DNA from 3 places in the Halopseudomonas phragmitis genome. Region 1 is predicted to be linked to each of the others. Evidence: predicted binding sites of a transcription regulator. Region 1 holds the regulator's gene; each other region holds the start of a gene.
What was found. The regulator sigma-54, encoded in region 1, starts transcription at its own class of promoters, with help from an activator protein. The targets are predictions, from matches to a motif close to ANTGGCATNNANNTTGCTNT.
Positions count from the first base shown of each region.

Region 2: BVH74_RS15650 (CmpA/NrtA family ABC transporter substrate-binding protein) is a predicted target of sigma-54. The motif match lies at 2,443-2,462, and genes of this name have one in related genera.
Region 3: glnA (glutamate--ammonia ligase) is a predicted target of sigma-54. The motif match lies at 2,791-2,810, and genes of this name have one in related genera.

Region 1 is NZ_CP020100.1:235,610-240,350, reverse strand. Features, by position in the region: gene rapZ (RNase adapter RapZ) at 1-255, opposite strand, end outside; gene ptsN (PTS IIA-like nitrogen regulatory protein PtsN) at 258-713, opposite strand; gene hpf (ribosome hibernation-promoting factor, HPF/YfiA family) at 732-1,040, opposite strand; gene BVH74_RS01060 (RNA polymerase factor sigma-54) at 1,131-2,627, opposite strand; gene lptB (LPS export ABC transporter ATP-binding protein) at 2,759-3,484, opposite strand; gene lptA (lipopolysaccharide transport periplasmic protein LptA) at 3,492-4,019, opposite strand; gene lptC (LPS export ABC transporter periplasmic protein LptC) at 4,006-4,587, opposite strand; gene BVH74_RS01040 (KdsC family phosphatase) at 4,584-4,741, opposite strand, start outside.
Region 2 is NZ_CP020100.1:3,379,512-3,384,252, forward strand. Features, by position in the region: gene BVH74_RS15640 (TRAP transporter permease) at 1-1,955, shown strand, start outside; gene BVH74_RS15645 (universal stress protein) at 1,965-2,393, shown strand; gene BVH74_RS15650 (CmpA/NrtA family ABC transporter substrate-binding protein) at 2,575-3,792, shown strand; gene BVH74_RS15655 (ANTAR domain-containing response regulator) at 3,777-4,352, shown strand; gene BVH74_RS15660 (nitrate/nitrite transporter) at 4,591-4,741, shown strand, end outside.
Region 3 is NZ_CP020100.1:825,132-829,872, reverse strand. Features, by position in the region: gene glnL (nitrogen regulation protein NR(II)) at 1-188, opposite strand, end outside; gene BVH74_RS03835 (DUF4124 domain-containing protein) at 523-1,152, opposite strand; gene glnA (glutamate--ammonia ligase) at 1,293-2,696, opposite strand; gene thiI (tRNA uracil 4-sulfurtransferase ThiI) at 3,010-4,467, shown strand; gene typA (translational GTPase TypA) at 4,661-4,741, shown strand, end outside.

The sequences.
Region 1 (4,741 bases):
ATCGCAGCGAATGCCGGCGTCACGGACCTGCTTGAGCAACTCGGGGAAGCGCCGCAGGTCGCTGGGCAGGTTGCGCGCATCGATGCTGATTGCCACCTTGGGCAGGTTCAGCTCGGTGTTGTTGGCTTCCTTGGCCAGCTCTGGCAGCAGGCCGGCTGGCAAGTTGTCGATGCAGTAGTAGCCGTTGTCTTCCAGCAGGTGTAGGGCGGTACTCTTGCCTGAGCCGGAACGGCCACTGACCACAACCAGACGCATGTTTAGCTCCCGTCGCTGCCGACCATTGTCTGGTACAGGCTGCTGGCGTCCGGAGCCTTGCGCAGTGCTTCGCGCAGCTCGGCCTGGTCAAGCTTTTCGGCCAGCATCTTGAGAATCTGCAGGTGTTGCTCGGTGGCTTCCTGGGGGACCAGCAATACGAAAATCAGGTCTACCGGTTCGCCGTCCAGAGCGTCGTAATCGATCTTGCTTTCCAGTTGCAGCAAGGCGCCAACGGCCTGTTCGCAGCCGGTGAGCCGACAGTGGGGAATGGCGATGCCGTGGCCGAAGCCGGTCGAACCCAGCTTTTCCCGGGCAATCAGGTTTTCGTAGATAGTGTCGGCGTCGAGGTCGGTGTGCTGGGCAATCAGCTTGCCGATCAGCTCCAGCACACGTTTCTTCGAGCCCCCTTGCACACCGGAGAAGGTGCGCTCGGGGGTCAGTATGTGGGTTATTTGCATGACTCTGTTGGGCCGGGATTAACGGTCGTTGGCGCCTTGTTGGCGATCCAGGTGTTTTTCCTTGTGCTTGATCAGCTGCCGGTCGAGCTTGTCGGTAAGCAAATCAATCGCTGCATACATATCCGTGTGCTCGGCGTTGGCGACCACTTCGCCCCCGGCGATGTGCAGGGTGGCTTCGACCTTCTGGCGCAGCTTCTCGACTTCCAGGGTCACCTGAACATTGGTGATCCTGTCGAAGTGCCGCTCAAGGCGGGCCATTTTTTCGTTGATGTAGTCGCGCAGGGATTCGGTGACGTCGAGTTGATGACCGCTAATGTTTAGTTGCATACGGCTTCTCCTGGTTGGCTGTTGTTACCGGGTACCGGTGTGGTACCCATGTTGCCACTTGTTACTACCGAATTCATTGATCTGTATGGGTTAAACCAAACGCTTTCGTTCGCTCGACGGGGCGATGTTCAATGACTCGCGATACTTTGCGATGGTCCGTCGGGCTACGTGGATCCCCTGTTCTTCAAGTAAACCAGCGATCTTGCTGTCGCTCAATGGTTTCTTCGGGTTTTCCGCTGCAACCAGCTTTTTGATCAGTGCCCGGATAGCGGTGGAGGAGAACTCGCCGCCCTCGCTGGTACTGACGTGGCTGGAGAAAAAGTACTTCAGCTCGAAGATTCCGCGCGGGGTATGCATGTATTTCTGGGTGGTGACCCGCGAGATGGTCGATTCATGCATGCCTACCGCTTCGGCGATGTCGTGCAGGACCAGAGGCTTCATGGCTTCTTCGCCGTGCTCGAGGAACCCGCGCTGATGCTCGACGATCTGGCTGGCAACTTTCATCAGGGTTTCGTTGCGGCTCTGCAGGCTCTTGATGAACCAGCGGGCTTCCTGCAGGTGGTTGCGCAGGTAGGTGTTGTCTTCGCTGCTGTCGGCTCGGCGTACCATCGAGGCGTAGTGGCCGTTGACCCGGACCTTGGGCACGGCATCCTGGTTCAGTTCGACGATCCAGCGCTGGTTGTCGCGCCGCACGATCACGTCGGGGATCACGTATTCCGGCTCGCCAGAGGCGATTTCCGCGCCTGGGCGCGGGTTCAGGGTCTGGATCAGGGCGATGACCACCCGCAACTGGTCTTCCTTGAGCCGGGTGCGGCGCATCAACTGGGCAAAGTCGCGGTTGCCGAGCAGTTCCAGGTGATCCTTGACCACCTTCATCGCCTGTTCGAGCAGTGGGGTGTCGCTTGGCAACTGGCGCAGTTGCAGCAGCAGGCATTCGCTCAGGTCGCGGGCGGCAATGCCGACCGGTTCGAATTGCTGAATGCGGTGCAGGACCATTTCGACCTCGTCCAGTTCGATCTCCAGTTCCGGATCGAAGGAGGCCAGAATCTCTTCAAGGGTTTCTTCAAGATAGCCGTCGGCGTTGATCGCATCGATCAGGGCCGTGGCGATCATGCGGTCGGTATCGGACATCGGCAGCAGGTTGAGCTGCCATTCCAGGTGGCTCTGCAGGGTTTCGCCGGTGCCGGTGCGCGAGGTGTAGTCCCAGTCTTCGTCATCGTTGCTGGGCAGTGAGCTGGCCGAAGTCTGGTAGACATCTTCCCATTGGGTATCGACCGGCAGCTCGTTGGGGATCTGTTCGTTCCAGTTGCCTTCGTCGTCGCTGTGCGGGCTGATGGAGTCAAGCTCGACTGGCTCGGGCAGAGTGACTGCTGGTGCGTCGTCGCTGTCGAGGCCGTTTTCCTGGCTGGCGCTGGGATAGTCGTCATCGCCATCGTCGGCCATTTCCAGCAGCGGATTGGCCTCCATGGCCTCTTGAACCTCTTGTTGAAGATCGAGGCTGGATAGCTGGAGTAGTCGAATGGCCTGCTGCAGCTGAGGGGTCATGGTCAGCTGCTGCCCCATCTTGAGGACGAGCGTGGGTTTCATTGTTTGGCGAAATACCTTATGCGCTGAGTCTAACCATTCCGAGGCCAGGCCCACCCTCCCTGTCGGCCTGTGCGGCGGGTGTTAACCAATAAACCGTACAGGCCTCTAGCATGCCTGAAATGTGTGCGCTTTTACAGGCGGAAGGTGTGCCCAAGATAGACATCTTTGACCAACTGGTTGGACAGCACAGCTTCAGCGTCACCTTCAGCGATGATATGGCCGTCGTTGACAATATAGGCCTTGTCGCAGATGTCGAGAGTTTCGCGCACATTGTGGTCGGTGATCAGCACGCCGATCCCCTTGTCACGCAAATGCTGGATGATCTGTTTGATGTCGTTGACCGAAATCGGATCGACCCCGGCGAAAGGTTCGTCAAGCAGTACGAACTTGGGTTCGCTGGCCAGGGCCCGGGCGATTTCGGCGCGGCGGCGCTCGCCGCCGGACAGGCTCATGCCCTTGGTGTCGGCCAGGTGGTGAATGTGGAACTCGCGCAGCAGGGCGTCGAGTTTGCCCAGCCGGCCCTTGCGGTTCAGGTCTTTGCGGGTTTCCAGAATCGCCATGATGTTGTCGGCTACCGACAGCTTGCGGAAGATCGAGGCTTCCTGGGGCAGATAGCCGATCCCCTGACGGGCGCGGCCGTGCATTGGCAGGGCGGTGATGTCCTTGCCGTCGATCAGGATATGCCCTTCGTCGGCCTTTACCAGTCCGACGATCATGTAGAAGCTGGTGGTCTTGCCGGCGCCATTGGGGCCCAGCAGGCCGACGATCTCGCCGCTGTTGATGGTGACCGAGATATCCCGGACCACCTTGCGGGCCTTGTAGGCCTTGGCCAGGTGGCGCGCCTCTAGGGTTGTCATGGCTGGCTTACTCGCTGCGTCTGCGCGGCTGAATGATGATTTCGATGCGTTCGTCGCCACTGGCGCTGGGGCCGCTGGCGCCCGGTGCCCGGCCGGCATCGACTACCTGGCGCTGAATGTCATAAGTGACGTATTCGCCGCGGAAGGTGTTGCTGTCCTGTTCGAGGAAGGCCTGCTCGATCAGGATGATGCGTTCGACATCGGCGTGATATTCGATGGTCAGACCGCGGGCGTTGATCGGCGTCTGGCCTTCGCGGGGGGTCTGCCGGTAAGTGGCCGGGCTGCCGACCGAGACGATTTTGCTGACCTCGCCATTGGCATCGGTATTGAGCGTCACCCGGTTGCCGGTCAGGCGCATGGTGCCTTGGGTGACAATCACGTTGCCGGTGTAGACCGCAGTGTTGTTGCGATCATCCAGGGTGGCGCTGTTGGCCTGGATGCGAATCGGTTGTTCGCTGTCGCTCGGCAGTGCCAGCGCAGGCAGCGAAGGGGTAAGCAGTAGTGCAGTGAGCAGCAGAGGGTTAGCGCACCTCATGTTGGCCTCGTACATTGGACAGCAGCGTTACGCGGCCGTCGTTGAAGTATAGCTGCATGCCGGTGGCGGTAGTGACGCCGCGGGCAGCCTCGATTTTAACGTCCTGGTCGGTTTCCGCGTAATCACGGGGCGGAAACACGGTCAATGCCTCTGTGCTCAGCTTGCGCCGCGGCTGGCCGGGCAGGCGCTGCTCGATCTGCACATCGCCGACCAGTTCGACCCGGTCGGCGTTATCGTAGGTATAGGCCTTGCGGGAAATGGTTTCCCACGGTTGTGCCTCGCCTTCACGATAGAACAGCAGGCGCGGAGCGCTTAGTTCGGTACTGTCGTTGCTGGCCAGGTGGCGGGCCTGTTCGCTTTCCAGGCGGTAGCGCGGTCGGCCTTCTTCATTGCGCTGCAGAATGCGCGGATTTTCCATGAAGAAATCCGGCTGGGCCGGGTCAGTGACCAGCGGTGCCGGAGTGTAACGCGACAGGCCGATGTTCCAATAGCCCACAGCCAATGCCACCACGGTAGCCAGGATGGCCAGCGCGCCGGTTAGCAGGTAGCGGGGCAGTTGCAATTTCACAGGTAGGCGGCCCTTGCACTGTCCAGGGTGCCCTGGGCGTGCATGATCAGTTCACAGAATTCCCGGGCGGCACCAGCGCCACCACAAGCTTGGGTGATGCCGTGGGCCTGCTCGCGAACGAAGCTGTCGGCAGTGGCTACCGCCATGCCAAGGC
Region 2 (4,741 bases), 890 kb from region 1:
TGCTGTTCGGCTCACTGCTGGATAAGGCTGGTGCCGGCAATTACTTCATCAAGGTAGCCTTCTCGCTGCTTGGTCACTACCGAGGCGGGCCGGCCAAGGCAGCCGTAGTGGCCTCGGGCATGACCGGGCTGATCTCCGGCTCCTCGATCGCCAATACCGTGACCACCGGCACCTTCACCATCCCAATGATGAAGCGGGTTGGCTTCCCGGCGGAAAAGGCCGGCGCAGTCGAGGTGGCGTCATCGGTCAATGGCCAGATCATGCCGCCGGTCATGGGCGCCGCCGCCTTTCTGATGGTCGAGTATGTCGGCATTTCCTATGTCGAAGTGATCAAGCATGCCTTCCTGCCGGCGCTTATTTCCTATATCGCCCTGGTCTACATCGTCCACCTGGAAGCGATGAAGGCCGGCATGCAGGGGCTGCAGAGCAGCAATCCGCAGCGCCCGCTGCTGCGCAAGCTGATCGGTTTTCTCACCGGCCTGCTGTTGCTCATGGGGCTGTCGTTTGCGGTCTATTACGGACTGGGCTGGCTCAAGCCGCTGCTCGGCGACGCCGCCAGCTGGGTAATTGCCGGTGGCCTGGCAGTGGTTTATGTCAGTCTGTTGAAACTCGGCGCACGCTATCCGGAACTGGAGCTGGACGACCCCAACTCGCCAGTGGTCAAACTGCCGCAGACCAAGCCTACGGTAATGTCCGGGCTGCACTACATCCTGCCGGTCATCGTGCTGATCTGGTGCTTGATGGTCGAGCGCCTGTCACCCGGCCTGTCGGCCTTCTGGGCCACGGTGTTCATGATTGCCATCATCCTTACCCAGCGCCCGCTGATGGCTCTGTTCCGAGGACGCAGCAAGGTGGTCAACGACCTGCTGCACGGCCTGGATGATCTTTGGCAGGGTCTGGTATCAGGCGCGCGCAACATGATCGGCATCGGTATTGCCACTGCTACCGCCGGGATCATCGTCGGTGCGGTATCGCAGACCGGGGTCGGTCTGGTACTGGCCGACCTGGTGGAAATCCTGTCGATGGGCAACCTGATGCTGATGCTGGTACTGACGGCTGTGCTCAGTCTGATTCTCGGTATGGGCCTGCCAACCACCGCCAACTACATCGTGGTCTCGGCCCTGCTGGCACCGGTGATCGTCACCCTCGGCCAGCAGAACGGTCTGATCGTACCGCTGATCGCCGTACATCTGTTCGTGTTCTATTTCGGCATTATGGCTGACGTTACCCCTCCCGTAGGATTGGCCTCATTCGCAGCAGCGGCAGTGTCCGGCGGCGACCCCATCCGCACCGGCTTTCAGGCCTTCTACTACAGCCTGCGTACTGCGGCGTTACCATTCCTGTTCATCTTCAACACCGACCTGCTGCTGATCAACGTCGACTTCTGGCACGGGATACTGATCTTCATCGTCGCGACCATCGCCATGCTGATCTTCGCCGCTGCGACCCAGGGCTGGCTATTGGTACGCAGCCGCTGGTACGAAAATCTGCTATTGCTGCTGGTGGCCTTCACCCTGTTCCGCCCGGGGTTCTGGATGGACATCATTCATGATCCCTACGAGTCGGTGCCACCGGCGCAATTGGCCGAAGTGCTGAACCGGGTCGATGACAACAGTTACCTGCGCATGCAAGTGGCTGGTGAAGACGATATCGGCAACCCCCGTACTTTCTTCCTGCTGGTCCCGGTACCCGACGGCACTGACGGCCAGGAGCGGCTGGATAACCTGGGCTTGGGTCTGATTCAGGAAGATGAACGCACTCTGGTCGATATGGTCAACTTCGGTAGCCTGGCCGCGGAACTGGGTTTCCAGTTCGATCAGGAAATCATCGAGGTCATGGCCCCGGTTGATCGCTGGGCCAAGGAATGGATGTGGATACCGGGCTTCCTGCTATTTGGGCTGATTGTCGGCCTGCAATGGCTGCGCCAGCGTGCCCATGCCCCGGCACTGCCCTGAGGAGGATGCATGTACAACAAGATCCTGTTACCCATCGATCTTAACCACAAGGCCTCCTGGGACCGCGCCCTGCCGACCGCACTAGTGCTGTGCAAAACCTATGACGCTTCGCTGCATGTGGTCACGGTGATGCCTGATTTCGGCCTGCCACTGGTAGGCGGCTTCTTTCCCAAGGAGTTCACCGATCAGGCAAAGAAAGCCCTGACCGACCAGTTCAAAGAGTTCATCAAGGAGCATGTGCCCAAGGACATCAAGGTCCAGCGCATTGTGGTTGACGGCAAGCCCTATGAGGCCATTCTGCGGGTCTCGAAGAAGCTCAACGTCGACCTGATCGTCATGGCCTCACACAAACGCAAGCGTCTGGAGGAGTACCTGCTCGGCACCAACGCCATGCGGGTGGTCCAGCAGTCGAAGAAGTCGGTGATGATCGTGCGTTAAAGAAGCGCTGGTTAATTGCGTAGCCCGGTTGGCGCTGACCTGCTCTGGACCCGGCACGCACCTTGCTTGCTTCTCGACAGGGCATCAATGGCGATGCCCATTAACGACAACGGCGTCGTGCTGACAGATCGGTAATACCGAGGCTGCGGCACGGCGTTTTTTATTGCCTGTGGAACATGACATGCAAACGGATACCCCAAAGCAGTCCGACCCTCTGGCCTGGGTTGCGGGCAACGACGCCCCGGAAAAACCGGTACTCAACATCGGTTTTATGCCCTTGACCGACTCAGCTTCGCTGATTGTTGCCGCCACCCAGGGATTTGCCCAGCAATACGGCCTAAGCATCAACCTCAAACGACAAAATTCCTGGGCAAGCTTGCGTGACAGGCTGCTCAGCGGTGAACTGGATGCCGCTCAGGGCCTGTACGGCCTGGCCTATGGCATTCACTTGGGGCTGGGTTGCCCTGCCACCCCCATGGCGGTGCTCATGGGGCTGAACCAGAACGGCCAGAGCATCAATCTGTCACGCGCAATGCTTGAGACCGGCGTGACCAGCGGTGAGGCACTGGCGCGCAAAGCGCACCACGATGGGGCAAAATTGCGTCTGGCACAGACCTTCCCCACCGGCACCCATGCCATGTGGCTGTATTACTGGCTGGCCGCCCACGGCGTCCACCCGCTGCGCGATGTCGAGACCCTGGTGGTGCCTCCTTCGCAGATGGTCGAGCACCTGCGAGCTGGACGTATCGACGGTTTCTGTGCCGGCGAGCCCTGGGGCGCCTGCGCGATTGCCGAAGGGATGGGCTTCACCCTGGCGACCAGTCAGTCAATCTGGCCGGATCATCCGGAGAAAGTGCTATGCACCACCGCTGCATTCGCCGAACAGTACCCTAACACCGCCCGCGCCCTGGTCATGGCTCTGCTCGATGCCAGTCGGTTCATTGATGAAAACGCTGCCAATCGCGCCGGTACCGCGCAACTGATCAGCGCCAGCGAGTATGTCGACGCTCCCCTGGGTGCCCTGCTCCCACGTTTTCAAGGAGAGTATGATGACGGTAACGGGCGAGTCTGGCAGGATAGCCACCCGCTGCGTTTCCATGCTGGCGGTGCGGTCAACCAGCCCTACCTGTCCGACGGCATCTGGTTCATGACCCAGTTCCGGCGCTGGGGCCTGTTGCGCCACGATCCTGACTATCTGGCCGTGGCTCGTCAGGTTCAGCAGACCGGCCTGTATCATGAGGCAGCCTCGGCGCTGGGCATTGCAACAGCCCCTGGCGACATGCGCAGCGCCTGCTTGATGGACGGCATAGACTGGGACGGTAGTAACCCCCATGACTATGCCCATGGTTTCAAGCTTCATGCCCTGAGTGATGACAAGACGTTATGCGAATCCTGCTGATCAACGATACCGCCCGCAAGGTCGGTCGCCTGAGCGAGGCACTGCGAGACGCCGGGTTCGAGGTGTTCGACGAATCCGGCCTGTCAATCGACCTGCCGGCCCGGGTGCAGAGCTGCAAGCCGGATGTCATTCTGATCGACAGTGACTCTCCCGGACGCGACGTACTGGAACAACTATGCCTGGTCAGTCGCGACCAGCCCAAGCCGATCGTCATGTTCACCGACGAACAGGACCCGGCCATCATGCGCCAGGCCATTCAGGCCGGGGTCAGCGCCTATATCGTCGAAGGTATCAACAGTACCCGACTCAAGGCCATTCTCGACGTGGCCCAGGCCCGTTTCGAAACTGACCAGCAGTTGCGCGCCGAACTGCAGGCCCGCGAGCAGCAACTCAACGAGCGCAAGCGGATCGAAAAGGCCAAGGGGCTGTTGATGACCATGAAACAGTGCAGCGAACCCGAGGCCTACACCCTGATGCGCCGCCAGGCCATGGCCCGCCAGCAGAAGCTGATCCAGGTCGCCGAGCAGATCATCGCCATGCACGAGATGCTCAACGATTAGTGCAACGGCACTGCACACCACCTCAACACCTCCCTATACCGTCATCGCGAGACAAACCAACCCTGGCACACTTACTGCATATATCTCCTGCAGGTAACCAACGGCGGTTGCCTGAACAGACAACGACGTCATCCCCGACCCGGACCAAGTCCGGGGTCGGGGGTGGCGTTTTTTTTTGCCGCAATGCTGCAGGCAAAAGCCCCCAAAGCCTGATTTTGCGTACGTTGAGGGATTGCACATGAATACAAGCTTCTGGAAAGCCGGCCACGCACCCACGCTGTTCGCCGCTTTTCTCTACTTCGATCTGAGCTTCATGGTCTGGTACGTGCTCGGCCCCCTTGCGGTGCAGATCGCCACCGACCTGGGCCTGACTGCACAGGAACGGGGCA
Region 3 (4,741 bases), 590 kb from region 1:
GAGTCCTGGGCGCTGACGCTGTCGGTGAACAGTTCGCTGATTGGTTGCTGCTGAACTCGTTGGCCGCTGACGGCCAGCAGCATTTCGGCGGCCGGGTTCATGTAGCTGACGCACAGGCGGGCATCCAGCAGGATCACTGCTGTGGTCAGGTTGTCGAGAATCTGGCGTAAAAAGCGATCAGGCAGCATAGCTAAGGGTATCCACGGTTTGTGCAGAGAAATGCAAGAAGCGAACCAATAAGGGGCGTTTGCGCTATTGGCTTGCAAAGCATTTGCACAGTTGCCAGGCAGGTCCGGTTTGGGTCCTGGGTGGCGCTTGCACAAAAGCGGCGCACGGCGCGCTGCAACAGGGTTTGCACGGGTTTCCGGCGGTCTGGCTGGAGCCTGCTCGGGGGCAGGCTGTCAGCCAGTCAGGTGCTTTTGGCGCTTTGGGCAAACTGCTGCGTGCACAGAGTTAGGCGCTTGCGTATTGAGTATGCACCGAAATGGTGCGCAACGGGAGTGGGGTGGGCGGTGATGGGGCTCAACTACCGCCACTGCGACCGGGGGCTGGCACGTTGGGCGCACGCGGAGCATTGGGAGCCTGGGGCGCCTGATTGCTGCCGGCACGGCCCGGCTGCAGCAATGAAGTGCGTTGCAGGTGTACGGTGATTGCGCTGCTGCGTTGCAGGACGTTACCACGCGCATCGACTACCACCACTGCCAGTTGGTGGCTGCCGCGATCAATATTGGTCAGGCTGAGCAGGTGGTTGCGCTGGCCGCGGCCGGGGCTGGAAACATCGGTCAGTTCGCCGTCGAGCTCGACCCTCAACAGATGGCTGCCGCTCAGGCCGGGGTCGGTAGTGACACTCAGAACCAGATTGCCCTCATTGCTGCGGATCGCCTCATCATTGCTGGGGCTGGTGATTTCCAGGCGTTGATAGGCAGGGCCGGCAGCCGGCTGGTCGCTGGTGCCGGGGCTGCGGATTTCAGTGCGACGCGGAGGCTCGACTGTGTTGGTCGGCCCGACCTCCAGCGTGCTGGCGCCGGGGCCAGGCTGGTCGGAAAACACCTTGTTGCCGTCGGCGTCAGTCCAGGTGTAGATCTGTGCGGCAGCAGCGAGGGGCAAGGCCAGCAGCAGGGGCAGGGCTGTCAGGGGCAAAATGCGAGGCATGGTGATCTCTCCTTGGGGCTTGCGTAAGACTTGCAGTCATTTCCCTGCTTGGCAAGTCGGTCGCCGCTGGTAACGGACGGACGCAAAAAAGGGGCACCCGGATGGGTGCCCCTTTTTGGACCACGGTATCGCAGCCGGGTTCAGACGCTGTAGTACAGGTCGTATTCCAGCGGGTGAACGAAGGTGCGAACCTTGATTTCCTCGGCGGCCTTCAGCTCCATGTAGGCGTCGATGAACTCGTTGGTGAACACGTCGCCCTTGGTCAGGAACTCGCGGTCAGCGTCCAGCGCTTCCAGAGCTTCCTTCAGGCTGCCGCAGACCTGCGGGATCTGCTTGGCCTCTTCCGGCGGCAGGTCGTACAGGTTCTTGTCAGCGGCATCGCCAGGGTGGATCTTGTTCTGGATGCCGTCCAGGCCAGCCATCAGCAGCGCAGCGAAGGCCAGGTAGGGGTTGGCAGCCGGATCCGGGAAGCGAGCTTCGATGCGGCGGGCTTTCGGGCTGGATACATACGGAATACGGATCGAGGCTGAACGGTTGCGGGCCGAGTAGGCCAGCATGACCGGAGCTTCGAAGCCCGGAACCAGGCGCTTGTAGGAGTTGGTCGACGGGTTGGTGAAGGCGTTCAGGGCCTTGCCGTGCTTGATGATACCGCCGATGAAGTACAGGGCGGTGTCGGACAGGCCGGAGTAGCCTTCGCCGGCGAAGGTGTTCTTGCCGTCTTTGGCGATAGACATGTGTACGTGCATACCGGAACCGTTGTCACCGTACAGCGGCTTGGGCATGAAGGTAGCGGTCTTGCCGTAGGCGTCGGCTACATTGTGTACGCAGTACTTCAGGGTCTGTACTTCGTCGGCTTTCTTCACCAGGGTGTTGAACAGCACGCCGATTTCGTTCTGACCGGCAGTGGCCACTTCGTGGTGGTGCACTTCGATGGTCAGGCCCATTTCTTCCATGGCATTACACATGGCGGTACGGATTTCGTGGTCGTGATCGACCGGCGGCACCGGGAAATAGCCGCCCTTGACGCCCGGACGGTGGCCCTTGTTACCGGTTTCGAAGTCGGCATCGGTGTTCCAGGAACCCTGCTCGGAGATGATCTTGAACATCGAGCCGGAGATGTCGGACTTGTATTTGACTTCGTCGAAGATGAAGAACTCAGGCTCTGGACCAACGAATACAGTGTCACCGATACCGGTGGACTTCAGGTACTCTTCGGCGCGCTTGGCGATGCCGCGCGGGTCGCGCTCGTAGCCCTGCATGGTGGAGGGCTCGATGATGTCGCAGACGATGATCAGGGTCGGCTCTTCGGTGAACGGGTCCAGAACCGAGGTCTCGTCATCGGGCATGAGGATCATGTCGGAGGCTTCGATGCCTTTCCAGCCGGCAATGGAGGAGCCGTCAAACATCTTGCCGTCTTCGAAGAAGTCATCGTTGACATCGCGGGCCGGGATGGTGACGTGCTGCTGCTTGCCTTTGCTATCGGTGAAGCGCAGGTCAACCCACTTCACTTCGAATTCTTTGATCAGTTGAATCGCTTTCGACATGGTTTCCTCCACGGGGAATCATTTGCCGGACCCTTTGGGTCAGGCGCCTTTCAATCAGAGCGGAAAACGTCCGCGAATCCGCTTGCGTTACAAGAGAGCAAAAGGTGTGCCATTTCGGAGCATTGGCGCAAAGCCCCGTGCCAAGCGGCTTTTGTCTGGCGCAACGAAAAAGTGCACTTGAAAGGTGCACGGATACGGTGCATCGAGTCTAGTATAGGCACCAAAATGGTGCGAATGCTCGTCGTCGGTTATCCTGCAGCCGGCGCCGGGCCGGGGTATAATGCGCCGCTTTTGCGCAGCCTGCATCTTTCCCATGAAATTGATCATCAAATTTTTCTCCGAGATCACCATCAAGACCAAGCCGGTGCGCAAGCGCTTCGTGCGCCAGCTCAAGGGCAATCTGCGGGTGTTGCTACCGCGCATCGATCCCGAGGCCCGGGTCAACGGCACCTGGGACAGCCTGGAGGTCAGCACCGGTCAGAATCCGCAACTGCAAGCGCGGGTGATCGACTGTCTGCAGCACACGCCGGGCATCTCGCATATCCTCGAGGTTCACGATTACCCGCTGACCAGCCTGGAAGAGTTGGCCGAGCGCTGCGTTCTGGTGCACGCCGAGCAATTGCGCGGCAAGGTGTTCGGGGTGCGTTGCAAGCGTGTGGGGCACCATGGGTTCAGTTCCCAGGATGTTGCGGCCTATCTCGGCGGCGAGCTGTTCGAGCGCTGTGGTGCGGCCGGGGTATCGCTCAAATCGCCGGATGTCTGGGTGCGGGTCGAGATTCGCCATGATCGGGTGTTCCTGATTCAGGCCCGGCATGAAGGCATGGGCGGTTTCCCGCTGGGGACCATGGAGCCGGTGTTGAGCCTGATGTCCGGCGGCTTTGACTCCACCGTGGCCAGCTACCAGATGTTGCAGCGCGGACTGTTGCCGCACTTCATCTTCTTCAACATGGGCGGACGGGCCCACGAGCTGGGCGTGCGGCAGATCGCCCATCACCTCTGGCAGCGTTATGCTTCCAGCCACCGGTTGCGCTTCATCAGCGTGCCGTTCGAGGGCGTAGTGGCGGAAATCCTCAAGAATGTCGATGACAGTCAGATGGGCGTGGTGCTCAAGCGAATGATGCTGCGCGCCGCCGATCAGGTCGCCAGCCAACTGGGTTTCCATGCGCTGGTGACCGGCGAGGCGATCGCCCAGGTGGCCAGCCAGACTCTGCCGAATCTGGCGGTGATCGACCGGGCGATTGAACGGCTGGTACTGCGGCCGCTGATCGCGACCAGCAAGGTCGAGATCATCAACACCGCCCGGCGAATCGGGACTGACGCGCTGAGCAGCAGCATTCCCGAGTACTGCGGGGTGATCTCGGTCAGCCCGGCCATCTATACCACCCGGGCCCGGGTTGAAGAGGCCGAAGCCAAGTTCGACTTCAGTGTGCTCGATGCGGCGGTTGCCCAGGCACGCTCTACCGATTGCGACCAGCTTGGCGAGCCGATGGAAGGCATCGCCGATGTCGAGGTCGTCAGTCAGGCGCTGGCTGGTCAGGTGGTGATCGACATCCGTCACCCCGACGAGCAGGAACTCAGCCCGCTGGTGTTGCCCGATGTCGAGGTCAAGGCCATTCCGTTCTTTGAACTGAGCAGCCAGTTCCCCAGGCTCGACCCGGCGCGAATCTATCTGCTGTACTGCGACAAGGGCGTGATGAGCCAGATGCACGCGCAGAATCTGCTCGACTCCGGGCACGGCCATGTACGGGTGCTGCGGCCAGCCAAGAGCTGAGGCTCGCCAGTCGTCATTGCGAGCGCGCAGCGGAGCGCCGCTGTACTGCACTTCGCCATTGCGAGCCGCATAGCGGCGTGGCAATCCATCCGGTCGCTGCACAAAAAACATACACTGTCATGTCCAGGTCTGTATAATGCCCGCCTCTTTTTTCTTTCCGCGGGCCATCGGCCGCGCCATCAGGACGTTCACAGTGATCGAGAATCTCCGCAACATCGCCATCATCGCCCACGTTGACCACGGCAAGACCACACTGGTTGACAAGCTGCTCAAG